2 linked regions of the Minwuia thermotolerans genome follow. The protein of the gene in region 1 interacts with the protein of each later gene in a pairwise test. Links are inferred from orthologs where the notes say so. Each region holds a gene or a part of one and is shown on either strand. Other genes may lie near its edges. The genes, in order: trkA and ptsN.

Region 1 (6,843 bases):
ACAGCAGATCCCGGGCGAACACGTCGGCGCCGCTCAGGCGGTTGAACAGCGTCGACTTGCCGGCATTGGTGTAGCCGACCAGCGCGACCACCGGATAGGGCACCGCACGGCGCGGCTTGCGGTGCAGTTCGCGGGTGCGGCGCACCTTTTCCAGATCCTGCTTCAGGCGGACGATGCGTTCGTCGATCAGGCGCCGGTCGATCTCGATCTGCCGCTCGCCGGGACCGCCCATGAAGCCCGCGCCGCCGCGCTGACGCTCCAGATGGGTCCATGAACGCACCAGGCGGCTGCGCTGGTACTGGAGATGCGCGAGTTCCACCTGCAGCCGGCCTTCCCGGGTCCGCGCCCGCTCCCCGAAGATCTCGAGGATCAGGCCGGTGCGGTCGATCACCTTGACCTTCAGATCGCGTTCCAGATTGCGTTGCTGCGTGGGGCTGAGCGCGGCGTCGAAGACGGCGAGTTCCAGATCCTCGGCCTGAACCAGAGCAGCCAGTTCCTCGATCTTGCCGACGCCGATCAGCGTGGCCGGTCTCGGCCGATCGAGGCGGATCGTCTCGCTGTGGCGGATATCGAGCCCTATGGCCCGGCAGAGGCCCACGGCCTCCGCCAGCATCGCCTCGGATTCGCGCGTCGCGTCGGCAGGCGTCCAGGGGACGATCAGCATCGTGCGCGCACCGACGGCATTTTCGGGTGCGCTCATAGCCGGCGCCCGCCGGAGAGCGCGGTCAGTCCGGCTGTCCCGGCACACCCTCGAACAGGTCGATCGGATGGGCCGGCATCACCGTCGAGATGGCGTGCTTGTAGACCAGCTGCACGTGAGCGTCGCGCCGCAGCAGGACGCAGAAATTGTCGAACCAGGTGATGATCCCTTGCAGCTTCACGCCGTTCACCAGGAAGATGGTCAGCGGAATCTTGTTCTTTCGAACGTGGTTGAGGAAGACGTCCTGCACGTTCTGTGGACGTTCGCTTGCCATGTGCGTCGTTCCTATTGTTCTTGCGCCGGCAGAAACGCGCCGACGGTGATTTGCCTTCGGCCCGGATACGAAGCCGATATGTATTCAGATTTTCTACTCCCACAACTGGATATCTGGGGAGCGGCGCGTTTCCGAGCAAGTCGAAACGCGCTGGTCGCGACATTGGTACGCGATGTCACGCTACTGTCATGCCAGCCGCCGCTTCCGTGTCCGATCCAGCCACATAGCGTTCGAACATGTCAACCACGCGCGAGGACACACTGCCGGGACGGCCGTTGCCGATCTCGCGGTCGTCAACGCGGACCACGGGCAGCGCCATGCCGCTGGCGCTGGTGAGAAAGACCTCCCGCGCGGTCTTCAGTTCCTCGACGGAGAAGGGCCGTTCCTCGATCTCGATATCCGTTTCCCGGGCCAGCTTCATCAGCGCCAGCCGGGTGATCCCGTTCAGGATGTCGCTGGAGGCCGGCCGGGTAACCAGGCGGCCCGACTGGTCGACGATCCAGGCGTTGGTCGAACTGCCTTCCGTGATCATGCCGTCACCGTCGACCATGAAGGCCTCGTAGGCGCCGGCCTCACGTGCGGACTGCTTGGCCAGGCAATTCGGCAGCAGCGACACGGTCTTGATGTCCCGCCGGGTCCAGCGCTGGTCCGGCACCGTGATCACGGCCACGCCCTCGGCGGCGGCCTTGCGCCGGGCATCGGCGGCCTTGGGCCGGGCATAGATGACGACAGCTGGCTGGGCGTCCCGGGGAAAACCGTGGTCGCGCGCCGCGACGCCGCGGGTGACCTGGATATAGACGAAGCCGTCGCGCACGCGGTTGCGGCGCACCACCTCCTCGATGACCAGGTTCAGCGCCCGATCGGACATCGGCCGGTCGATGCGCAGTTCGCGAAGGCTGCGCGCCAGCCGCTCGACATGGCCAACGCCATCGATCTGCCGGCCGTCGACGATGGGGATGACCTCGTAGACGCCGTCGGAAAACTGGTAGCCCCGGTCCTCCACGTGGACGGCGGCGGACTGGTGCGGCACGTACTGGCCGTTGACGAAGGCAATTCTGGTCAAGTCAGCAATCCATCGATTTCAGCGCCCCCAGAACGAGGGGGAAAACAGGCCGAGCAGCGCGAGCAGTTCCAGCCGGCCGGCCAGCATGCCCGCAATGATAGCGATTTTCGACACCGGATCGAGTTCGCCGATGGCCACCGCTTCGACAGTGACATAGGTGGCGGCGGGGCCAGCGTTGCTGAGCGCGCCGACGGCCAGGGCCAGCGCCGTCGCCAGGTCATGGCCATCCAGATCGATCACCACCGCCAGGATGGCCACCGAGAGCATGAACAGCATCAGGAAGTTCCATGTGGCGCGCAGCACCGGCGGCTCCACCCAGTAGCCGCCATAGGTCACGATGGTGACCGCATTGGGATAGGACAGCCGTGTGAGTTCCGCCCCGCCCTGGCGAATCAGCAGCGCGAAGCGCATCAGCTTGAAACCGCCGGCGGTCGAGCCTGCAGCGCCCCCCACCATCATGATCATCAGCAACAGGATCGACAGCGGCGTCGGCCAGGAGCCCGTGATGATGCCCTGATCGGTCTCCAGACCGAAGAAGCCGGTGGTCGAGGCGACCGCGGCCACTGCGAAGATTGCCTGGCCAAGGCTGCTGGCGAGATCCAGTTCCGTCATGCCCCAGATGATGAGACCCGCCATCAGTGCGGAGATGCCGCACAGCCGTCCGAAGGCGCGGATCTCCGGATCCTCGCGGTAGACCCTGAAGCGGCCGTGGAACGCCGCCCAGTGCAGGGTGAAGTTCAGCGCCGAGCCGAGCATGAAGACGACCAGGACGCCCTGCGCGAAGGATGACAGGCCTGCGACGCCGTTCGTGCTGGTGGTGAACCCGCCGGTAGAGACGGTGGACATGGCGTAGCAGACGGCATGAAAGGCCTGGACGCCGGAAACCCACAGCAGGACCGCGCAGGCCAGGGTGATGATGACGTAGACCCACCAGACCGCCGACAGGGTGTCCTTCAGCCGCGCGACCAGGGTGTTCGCATCGCCTGAGGGGATGGCGCTGCGGTAGACCGCCAGACCGCCCAGACCGAACAGGCCCAGCAGCACGACCGCCAGCATTATCGTCGCCAGACCGCCGATCCACTGCAGTTCGGCGCGCCAGAACAGCATCGAACGCGGCAGCAGCTCCGGCGTGGCGAAGACGCTGTAGCCCGTCGTGGTCAGGCCCGACATCGCCTCCAGATAGCCGTCCAGCGGCCCAACCAGGTTGGCGAAGGGAATCGCGCCGAACATGGGCAGCACGGTCCAGATGAGGCAGGCCAGCAGAAATGCTTCCCGCCGCCCCGCTGCGCGCTGTCTGCCGCCGAGCGAGGCGAGGGTCAGCGCGCCGCCGAACATGCCCGTGATCAGGATGGTGGTGAGAAAGACCGGCCAGGTGCCGACCTCCCCATGGAACAGGGCGATACCGATCGGGAAGATCATGGTCAGGGCGAAGATGACCATCGACCAGCCGAGAACCGACAGCACCGCGGTCAGCGCCATGGCTCAGGCCCCGGGCATCAGAAGAACCGCAGGCCCGCAGACAGCATGCTCTCCAGCTTCTTCACGCTCTCGCGAAGCGCGAACAGGATCACCCGGTCCTTGCGCTGGATCACCATAGAGCCCCGCGGCTTGAGCACCTGGGGGCCGCGTACGATCGCGCCGACGATGACGCCTGCCGGCAGCTCCACTTCCCGCAGCGGCTTGCCGATCAGCAGCGAGGTTTCCAGCGCCTCGGCCTCCATCACCTCGGCGGCGCCGTCGCGGATCGAGTAAATACGCCGGATCCGGCCACGGCGGACGTGCTGCAGGATCGACGAGACGGTGGTGGCGCGCGGGTTGACGGCCACGTCGATGCCGAGCGAGCCGACCAGCGCCTCGTAGGCCTTGTTGTTGACCAGGGCGATCGCCTTCTCGCAGCCGAGCTGCTTGGCCATCAGTGAGACCAGGATGTTGGTCTCGTCGTCGTTCGTCAGCGCCACGATCGCGTGGGCGTTGGAAATGTTGGCTTCTTCGAGGAGCTCGGCGTCCAGGGCGTCGCCGCAGAGCACAACAGCGCTTTCGAGGCGATCCGCCACGAACTCCGCCCGGCTGCGGTCCGATTCGATCACCTTCAGGTTGACCCGGTCCTTCTCCTGCTCCAGATCGCGCCCCAGCACCAGCCCGATATTGCCGCCGCCCACGATGACGATGCGGTGGGCGTCGTGCTCCTCGTGACCGAACAGCGGCATGGCGCGGCGCGCATGCTGGGTGTCGACCACGAAATAGACGTCGTCGCCAGGCAGCATCTGGTCGGTCGGCGACGGCACGAACAGCTTCTCGCCGCGGTTGATGCCGGTGACGATGATGTTGAGATTCGGGAAGAGTTCCGTGAGCTGCCGCAGCGGCTGATGGGCGATCGGGCAGTCATCCTCGATGCGCACGCCGATCATGCGCACCCTGTCGTCCGCGAACGGCAGCATGTCGAAGGCGCCGGGCATGTGCAGCGCGCGGTTGACCGCGTGGGCCACCTCCACTTCTGGCGAGATGATGGCGTCGATCGGCATGTGTTCGCGCGTGAACAGATGGCTGAACGACGGCCGGAGATAGTTCTGCGCCCGGATGCGGGCGATCTTTGTCGGCACGTTGAAGATCGAATGGGCCACCTGGCAGGCGACCATGTTGACCTCGTCGGCGAAGGTCACGGCGATCAGCATCTCAGCGTCCGCCGCGCCGGCGCGGTCGAGCATGTCCGGGTGGGAGGCGAATCCCACCAGGCCGCGCACGTCGTAGGCCTCACTGATCCTCCGGATCAGTTCGGGCGACTGGTCGATGATGGTCACGTCGTTCTGTTCTTCCGCCAGATGGCGGGCGATGTTGGAGCCGACCTGACCCGCGCCGCAGACGATCACTTTCATGGCGCGGACGTTAGCCTGTTTCACGCGGGTGCGGAACAGCCCTTAAATGCCGGTTCAGCGGGCGCCGCGTTCCCCGCCCACGCCCAGCAGTTTCAGCTTGCGGTGCAGGGCCGACCGTTCCATGCCGACAAAGGCTGCGGTCTTGGTGACGTTGCCGCCGAAGCGTTCGATCTGGGCCAGCAGGTATTCGCGCTCGAAGACCTCGCGCGCTTCTCTCAGCGGCATGGCCATGATCTCCTGGCTGGTTTCCGGCCTGAGCGTCGCCGCCGCCGGGTTGGTGATCTCGACCGGCAGCATCTCGACGGTGATCGGCGCGCGCGCCTCGCCCGGCGCCATGATGAGCAGCTGTTCGACGACATTGCGGAGCTGGCGCGCATTGCCCGGCCAGTCATAGGCCTGCAGCGCCGCCATCGCGGCCTCGTCGATGGTGCGCGGCGTCAGCCCGGCGCTGTCGGCGCTGCGCTGCACGAAATAGCGCGCCATGGCCGGGATATCCTCCCGCATCAGGCGTAGCGGCGGGGTCTGGATCGGCACCACATTGAGGCGATGGAACAGGTCGCGGCGGAAGCGGCCGTCATCGGCTTCCACCTGCAGGTCGCGGCTGCTGGACGACAGGACCCGCACGTCAACACGCACCGGCCGGCCGCCGCCGACGCGCTCGAAGGTCTGATCGAGCAGGACGCGCAGGATCTTGTTTTGCGTCTGCTCCGGCATGTCGGAGACCTCGTCCAGGAACAGCGTGCCGCCGTGGGCCTGTTCCAGCAGGCCGATCTTGCGCGAACGCACCTGGCCCCCGGCCGGGGCCTCTTCGCCGAACAGCTCCAGTTCCATGCGCTCGGGTTCGATCATGGCCGCGTTGACCACCACGAAGGGCCCGCCGGCACGCTTCGACAGAGCGTGGATCTGGCGAGCCACCACCTCCTTGCCGGAGCCCGAAGGCCCGCTGATCATCACCCGGCTGTTGGTGGGCGCCACCTTCTCGATGGCCGCCCGCAGGGCGCTCAGCGGCTGGGAGGCGCCGATAAGAGCCGCATCGCCGCCGGCGCGGACCCGCAGCTCCGCGTTCTCCCGCCGGAGCCGCGAGGCCTCCAGCGCCCGTTCGGCAATCAGCACGAGGCGGTCGGTCTGGAACGGCTTCTCGATGAAATCATAAGCGCCGCGCTGGATGGCGGCGACGGCGGTCTCGATGTTGCCGTGGCCGCTGATCATCACGATCGGCACGTCGGGCGCGCGTTCCTGCATCATGTCGAGCAGTTCCAGCCCGTCAAGGCGGCTTCCCTGCAGCCACACGTCCAGAACGATCAGCGCCGGAGCGCGGTCGCCGACCGCCTCCAGCGCCTCGTCGGCAGTACCGGCGACCCGGGTCTCGTATCCTTCATCGGACAGGATGCCGGCGACCAGCATCCGGATATCGGCTTCGTCGTCGACGATCAGGACGTCAAGGGCCATTGCTTTCCTAACCGCTGTCTCCGTCGGCACGGAGCCGTTCCTCACCCTGGTCGGCCAGCGGGAAGACAAGCGTCACCGCGGCGCCAGGGCCGGTTGCCCGATCGCCCAGATGCAGGGAGCCGGAATGATCTTCCATGATCTTCCGCACGATCGCGAGGCCCAGACCCGTGCCCTTATCTCTCGTGGTCATGTAAGGCTCCGTCAAGCGGTCCCGCTCCGAAACCGGCAGCCCGATGCCGTTATCCGTGACTGTGATCACCACACCGTCACTGTTGCAGGAAAGCTTCACTTCCACGACGCCCAATTCGTCGCACGTCTCGCGCGCTTCGATCGCCTGCACTGCATTGAGCAGCACATTCGTCAGCACCTGGGCGACCTGGCGGCGGTCGCAGGGCAGCGGCGGCAGGCCGGCCTCCAGATCCATGCGGAACTCGACCGACGGGTTCGCGACTTCGACGGCGAATACCGCCTGCCGCACCAGGTC
Region 2 (6,945 bases), on another replicon or contig:
CGCGGCCTTCGAGACCCGGTAGACGCCGTTCAGATTGACGTCGACCGTCCGCAGCCATTCGGCGTCGTCGATCTCCAGGATCGGCGTGTCGCCCGCGCCGCTGGGCACGCCGGCATTGTTGATCACGGCGTCGAGCCGCCCGAACTCTGTCAGGGTCGCCGCGATCATGGCGTCGACCTGCTTCTGGTTGGTGACGTCGCAGTCGACGGCCAGCGCCCGCCGGTCCATCGCCCGGATTTCCTCGGCCAGGCTCTCGGCGCCCTGCCAGTCCATGGCGCGTTCGTGTTCCGGAAAGGTCGACGGATCGGCCTTGCGCGCCGAGACCACGACGTCGAAGCCGTCCTGCGCCAGCCGGAGCGCAATGGCCCGCCCGATGCCGCGATAGCGGGCCGCGCCGGTGACGATGGCGACCTTGTTCTCCGATGTGTTCATGTGCGCGCCTCCCTTCTCCGACTATAGGCGACCAGGAACGGCCCGGCGACGGCGCAGGCGAGACCGACAAGGAACAGCGGCGTGATGGTCTCGCCCAGCAGCACGGCGCCCGCGGCGGTCGCGGCGATGGGGCTGAGTGGCACGTAGATGGCCGCGCGGGTGGGTGAAAGCCGTCTCAGGCCGTAATTGAACAGGCCCATGGAGCCGGCGCCGCCGAAGACGGCGAGCCAGGCGAACCACAGCCAGTCGTCGCCCGTGTAGGTCGCGAGCACGTCCGCGGGTCCCTCGGCCAGCGACCAGGGCAGCAGGAACAGGCAGCCGCCGGTCATGGTCAGGATCGAGATCGCGAACAGGGAATGGTTCTGGTAGAGCCGCGCGGAGAAGGCGTTGTAGGTCGCGCCGCAGCAGACGGCGAGAAAGAACAGCGCCTCGCCCAGGAAGCTGTGGCCGCCGACGGCGGGGCGGAATGCCGCCTCCCCCACCGCGAGCGCCACCCCGGCGAAGGAGAGGACGGCGGCGGCCGTCATTACCCATGACAGCCGGTCGCGCCCGCCGGCGGCGGCGATCAGCATGGTCAGGATCGGGATCAGCGCGAAGATCACCGCGCCGCGCGCCGCCGGGATCTGCTGCAGCGCCGTGTTCACGAACAGGTGGAAAAGGCCGAATTGCAGCATGCCGAGGACGAGCGACAGGGCCAGCGCCTTCGGGCCGATCCGCCATTTGGAGAGCGCGAGCGCGAAGGGCAGCAGCGTCAGGGCGCCCAGGACATATCGCGCGAGCCCCAGCGTCGCCGGTCCTTCGTGGTCCGCCATGATCGCGCGTGCCGCGACGAAGGATGTGCCGAGGAAGACCACGGCGAAGAACAGCGCGATATGGGGCAGGACCCGGTGCAGGACGTCGGGTGGATCGGCGGCGGCAGTCATGGGCGGGAAGTCTCGCCGCTCGCCCGCGGCGTGTCATCACGAATCCCGGTCATGCATGGCGGCAATGCTGAGAACCCCCTCCCGTTTCCACTGTTGTGGAAACACCCCTCCCCCTTGACCAAGGGGGAGGGATGGGGCGGGGGATCGTCCCCTCTGTTCCGCATGGTCGACCGATGTACTAGGCTGCAAGCGTTCGGCAGCTGGGAGGGTGCGATGGAAGAGGATGCCTGGGGCAACGCGGTCACCGCGGCGAGCGCTGAGGCGGCGCGGGCGCTGGACGAGACGGCGCTGGCCTATATGGGATTCCGCCTCGACACCGGCGCGCATCTGAAGGCGGCGCTGACCGCCGATCCGGAGATGCCGCTGGCGCTGATCTACCGCGGCTATTTCTTCCTTCTGTTCTGTCATCCGGCGCTGGCGCGCAAGGCGGCCGAGACCCGCGAGCGGTTGCTGCCGATGGCCGAAGGCGGCGCGCTCAACGCCCGCGAGAGGCTTCATTTCCGCGCCCTCGATCTCTGGGTCGACGGCGACATGCAGGGCGCCAACGACGCCTGGGAAGCGGTCATGCTCGACTGGCCGTTCGATCCCATGGCAATCCGTCTGGCGCATTACACCAGCTTTTACATGCGCGGCGGCACGGCCATGCGCCGGCAGTCAGCGCGCGTCATCCGCGACTGGGCCGGGCGGGATCTGCCCGGCGCGGGCTTCATCCACGGCGTCCACGCCTTCTCCTGTGAAGAATCGGGCGACTATGCGAACGCGGAGCGACACGGCCGCATGGCCGTGGAGATGAATCCGGCCGACATCTGGGCGACCCACGCCGTCGCCCACGCCATGGAGATGCAGGGCCGCCACCGCGAGGGCATCGGGTGGATCCGCGCCAACGAGGCCGACTGGAACCGGACCAACAATTTCCGCTTCCATGTCTGGTGGCACCGTTGCCTCTACCATCTGGAGCTGGGCGAGCACGACGAGGTGCTGGCGCTCTACGACCGGGCCGTGAGGGCCGAGAGCACCGATGAGTATCTCGACATCACCAACGGCGTCGCCATGCTCTGGCGGCTGGAGCAGGAGGGCGTGAACGTCGGCGGCCGCTGGGACGAACTTGCCGACCGCTCCGCGGAGCGCGTCCACGACCACATCCTGTGTTTTGCCGACATGCACTATGTCATGGCGCTGGCCGCCGCCGGGCGCGAGGCCGAGGCGAAGGACATGATCGCGGCCATGCGCGACGCTTCTGACGGCGACTTTTCCAGCCAGGGCGAGGTCTACCGCCGGATCGGCCTGCCGCTGGCAGAGGCGGTTGTGGCCGCCCGAGCCGGTCGCCACCAGCAGGTGCTGGACACGCTGCTGCCGGTCCGCGAGGACATCGCGCTGGTGGGTGGCAGCCACGCCCAGCGCGACGTCTTCGAACGCACGCTGCTGGAAAGCGCGCTGGCGGCCGGCAAGGGGGCGCTGGCGCGGGCGCTGGCGGCCGAGCGGGTCGACGCCAAGGCGACCAGCGCCTATGGCTGGCGGCGCTACGCCGACGCGCTGGACCTCTGCGGCGACGCCGAGGGCGCGCGTGCCGCGCGGGCGGAAATGGCGCGCCTGGCCGCCTAGCGCACCTCGACCGAGACCTGGCGTGCGTCGTAGACGCGGCCGTCGCGGAGCATCTGGACCCGGCCGCTGTAGACGCCGGGTTTCAAACCGCCGTCGGGCGCGCGGCGGCCGGAAAAGGCGAAGTACTGCGCCTGGTTCTTGGGGTGCGCGGGGCGGGTGTCATCGTGGAAGGCGCCGCCATCCGGGCTTTCGATCTGCAAGCGCATGACGTCGCCCTCGCGGATGCCGAAGACGTGGAACCAGACCACCAGCGCAGGGCTGCCCGGCTCGATCCGGGCCACCTTGGCGCGGCCCTCCTTGACGTCGATGTACTGGGGCGCATTGCCATAGAGGCCGGCGCTCAGAATGCCGCCCGGACGGTAGTCGAGCTGGGCGGTGAGTTCCCGATCCCAGAGTCCGTTGTAGTCGCCGCCGCACTGAATCTCCGGCTCGACGCCGCGGAAGGGGTCGACATCGGCGCCGTCCTTGCGCACCGCCAGATGGACATGGGGGAACTGCGCGGCGCCGGACATGCCGACAAGGCCGAGCGTCTGGCCCTTCTCGACGCGCTGTCCGGTGCGGACCCTGAGCGAGCCTTCGCGCATGTGGCAGTACTGGGTCTGCCAGCCGCCCGTGTGGTCGATGACGACGCCGTTGCCGCATTCGCGACCCTGAACCGCCTCGCGGCCGCCGATCGAGGCGATGTCGATATCGGCCATGCCGTCGCGCGTGCCGCGGACGACGCCGCCCAGCGCGGCGATGACTTCGACGCCGTCGCGCATGGCTTGACGGTCGATCAGCCGGAAATCCGTGCCCTTGTGGCCCTCATAGGTGAGCGGACCGCAGGTGTAGTCGGCCGCATCCGGGCCGGGATCGATGTCCATGAACTGCTGGATGAAACAGGTGCGGTTGAGTTCGCAACGCAACGGCAGCCCCAGCGTCGGTTCATCCGCGGCCGCCGCCAACGCGGGCGCCGCCGCCAGGCCGAGGAGAAGAAGAAGCCGACCGATCATGCACACCTCACGCGATCTGGCGGATCGCGCGGGATCCGCGGCTGCTTCAGGCCGCCTGGGAGGCCGATCCGCTGGCCAGGACCGCGTAGACCGCGTCCGCCGACTTCGCCCCGCGAAGCTTCTCGCACTTGTCCTTGTCGCGCAACAGACGCGAGATCTTCGACAGCGCCTTCAGGTGGTCGGCGCCGGCCTGCTCCGGCGCCAGCAGCAGGAACAGCAGGTCGACAGGCTTGCCGTCGACGGCGTCGAAATCGACCGGTTCCTTCAGACGGGCGAACAGGCCGGTGATGTGGTCGACCTCCCCGATCCGACCGTGGGGAATGGCGACGCCGTCGCCGACGCCGGTCGTTCCCAAACGTTCGCGTTCCAGCAGCACGTCGAAGATGCGCCGCTCGTGCAGGTTTGTCTGGCCGGCCGCCAGTCGGGCGAGTTCCTGAAGCACGTGCTTCTTGCTGCCTGCCCTGAGGTCGATGACCACGGCGTCTGAAACCAGAATATCGGAGATATCCACTACGCTCACCTTGTGTTGTCGAGGCGAAGGCCGGAAACGGGCCCGTCAGCCGTCGCTGGGATCGATCCAGCCGATATTGCCGTCCGGGCGGCGGTACACGACGTTCAGCCGGTCATTGCCGAGATTGCGGAACATCATCACGGGGCTGTCGGCCAGGTCCATGCGCATGACGGCGTCGCTGACCGTGCAGGAGGGAATGTAGGCGCGGGTCTCGGCGATGACGGCGGGATGTTCGCCGCGGTCGGCCTCGGGCTCCTCGTCTTCCGTCTGCGCGGCGATGACGTAGTCCTGTGCGGCTCTTGCCGGCTGCCCGAGCTGATGCTGGCGGGCGTGGTGGTCGCGCAGGCGGCGCTTGTAGCGCCGAAGCTGTTTCTCGATCCTGTTGGCGGCGTCATCGAAGGCGCTGTGGGCGTCGGCGGCGCTGCCGCGGCTCTTCAGATAAATGTCCTGGCCCACGTGCACCTGGCAGTCGACGCGGATATCGCCCGAGTCCTTGGCGAAGGTGGCGCTGCCCTCGATGGCGTCGCCGAAATACTTCCCCACGGCGGCTTCCAGCCGCTCGGTCACGCGCTGGCGGAGCGCGTCGCCAAGGTCGATGTGCTTGCCCTGAATGGTGATGTGCATGGTACCCCTTCTTGGCCGGTACAGGTCTGTCGAACTCGATGGTCGGAGCCGGCGCTCGAAGCGGCGCGGACCTTAGGTAGGGCCGCATGACAAGTCAAGCTGGGTATCAGCGCGCCATGTCGAGCTGCATCCGCTTCATCCGGCGCCGCTGGACCGACGACGGAATCCGCAGGGCTTCGCGGTATTTTGCCACCGTACGCCGGGCGATGTCGACGCCGTCGGCGCGCAGTATCTCGACGATCCGGTCGTCGGAAAGCACGGCCTCCGGCGTCTCTACCTCGATCAGGTCCTTGATGCGGTGACGCACGGCCTCGGCGGAATGGGATGCGCCGCCGTCGGTCGCCGGGATCGAGGCGGTGAAGAAGTATTTCATCTCGAAGATGCCGCGTGGCGTGCCGATGTACTTGTTCGAGGTCACGCGGCTGACCGTGCTCTCGTGCATGCCGATCGCGTCGGCGATGGTGCGCAGGTTGAGCGGCCTGAGGTGCTGGACGCCGTGGGCGAAGAATCCATCCTGCTGGCGCACCAGTTCGGTCGCCACCTTCATGATCGTGTTGGCCCGTTGCTCCAGGGACTTCACCAGCCAGTTGGCGTTGTTGAAGCAGTCGGTCAGATAGGTCTTGTCCTGCGCTGTCCTGGTGGCGGCGCTGATCTCGGCGTAGTAGCGGTTGTTGACCAGCACCCTGGGCAGGGTCTCGGGGTTGAGTTCGATCTGCCAGCCGCCGTCGGGCTTCTGGCGCAGCAGGACGTCGGGGATCGCCGTCTGCGCCTCTTCGGTCTCGAACTGCCGCCCGGGTCGCGGGTCGAGGCGTTTCAGTTCCCGGATCATGTCCGTCAGGTCTTCCCCGTCGACCCCGCATTCGCGCAACAGCGCCGGGTAGTCCTGTCTGGCCAGCAGGTCGAGACGGCCGACCAGGGCCTTCATCGCCGGATCGTAGCGGTCGAGTTCCTGCAACTGCAGCGCCAGACACTCCGCGAGGTCGCGGGCGGCGACGCCGGTGGGGTCGAAGGCCTGCACCAGCGCCAGCGCGTCTTCGACCGCCGCGGGCGCACAGCCGAGCCGCTCGGCCATTTCCTCGATGTCCTCGCGGAAATAGCCGTCCTCGTCGATGGAATCGATGATCGCCGCCGCGATCAGCCGCGCCTCGACCGAAGCCGGCGCCAGGTTGAGCTGCGCCGTGAGGTGGTCGCGGAGCGATTCGGAATTGCTGAGCGTGTTCTCCAGGCTCAGATCCATGTCGTCGAACTTGTGCGAGCCGCCGCCGCCGATCTGGCCGAGACTTCCGCCACCGCTGTCGCCGATATCGCCGCCGCCGGCGGGCGTTTCGCTCAACCGGTCGGAGGGGCTGTCGTTGCCATGGACGTCGTCATAGCCGGCGTCGAGGGCAGACTCCGCCTCCGCGCCGCCGCCCTTCTCCGCGTCGATCGACATCTCGCTCAGAGGCTCGTCGCCGAAGCCGTCGCCGCCGGCGTCCGCCGAATCGGACTCGGGTCGGTTGTCCGGCTCCGGCGCATCGGGGCCCGAGTCGTCCAACAGCGGATTGCGCTCCAGCTCCTGCTCGACGAAGGCGCTCAGCTCGATGTTGTTGAGCTGCAGCAGCTTGATCGCCTGCTGCAGCTGCGGCGTCATCACCAGATTCTGGCTCTGCCGGAGCTCGAGTCGCGTGGAGAGGGCCATCGCGCGGAATCCTAGAGGCGGAACCGTTCGCCGAGATAGACCCGGCGCACGTCGTCATGATTGACGATGTCGTCGGGCGTTCCCTCCATCAGGACCCGGCCGTCATGCAGGATGTAGGCGCGGTCGATCAGATCGAGGGTCTCGCGGACATTGTGGTCGGTGATCAGCACGCCGAGGCCGCGA

Evidence for each region.
Region 2: the proteins of trkA (region 1) and ptsN interact in binary tests that used the Escherichia coli proteins (3 or more experiments, as listed by UniProt). The link is inferred for Minwuia thermotolerans from one-to-one orthologs.

What each region holds. Positions count from the first base shown.
Region 1 is NZ_PIGG01000010.1:187,603-194,445, forward strand. What follows is about bases 2,723-5,558. They hold trkA (Trk system potassium transporter TrkA), read right to left. Parts: upstream 4,911-5,558; coding sequence 3,534-4,910; downstream 2,723-3,533. Other genes in these bases: CWC60_RS02055 (TrkH family potassium uptake protein), read right to left, coding at 2,723-3,516; ntrX (nitrogen assimilation response regulator NtrX), read right to left, coding at 4,965-5,558. Outside these bases: GTPase HflX, read right to left, coding at 1-700; RNA chaperone Hfq, read right to left, coding at 726-974; CWC60_RS02050 (D-amino-acid transaminase), read right to left, coding at 1,150-2,037; more of CWC60_RS02055, read right to left, coding at 2,056-2,722; more of ntrX, read right to left, coding at 5,559-6,359; CWC60_RS02070 (sensor histidine kinase NtrY-like), read right to left, coding at 6,367-6,843. UniProt on the Escherichia coli protein: Part of the constitutive potassium transport systems TrkG and TrkH. May regulate the transport activity of TrkG and TrkH systems. Binds to NAD(+) and NADH.
Region 2 is NZ_PIGG01000040.1:21,672-28,616, reverse strand. Bases 2,729-5,666 are described here. They hold ptsN (PTS IIA-like nitrogen regulatory protein PtsN), read right to left. Parts: upstream 4,461-5,666; coding sequence 3,996-4,460; downstream 2,729-3,995. Other genes in these bases: rpoN (RNA polymerase factor sigma-54), read right to left, coding at 5,191-5,666; hpf (ribosome hibernation-promoting factor, HPF/YfiA family), read right to left, coding at 4,506-5,084; CWC60_RS12910 (M23 family metallopeptidase), read right to left, coding at 2,954-3,949; CWC60_RS12915 (tetratricopeptide repeat protein), read left to right, coding at 2,729-2,957. In the rest of the region: CWC60_RS12925 (SDR family NAD(P)-dependent oxidoreductase), read right to left, coding at 1-432; CWC60_RS12920 (DMT family transporter), read right to left, coding at 429-1,355; more of CWC60_RS12915, read left to right, coding at 1,569-2,728; more of rpoN, read right to left, coding at 5,667-6,762; lptB (LPS export ABC transporter ATP-binding protein), read right to left, coding at 6,774-6,945. UniProt on the Escherichia coli protein: Seems to have a role in regulating nitrogen assimilation.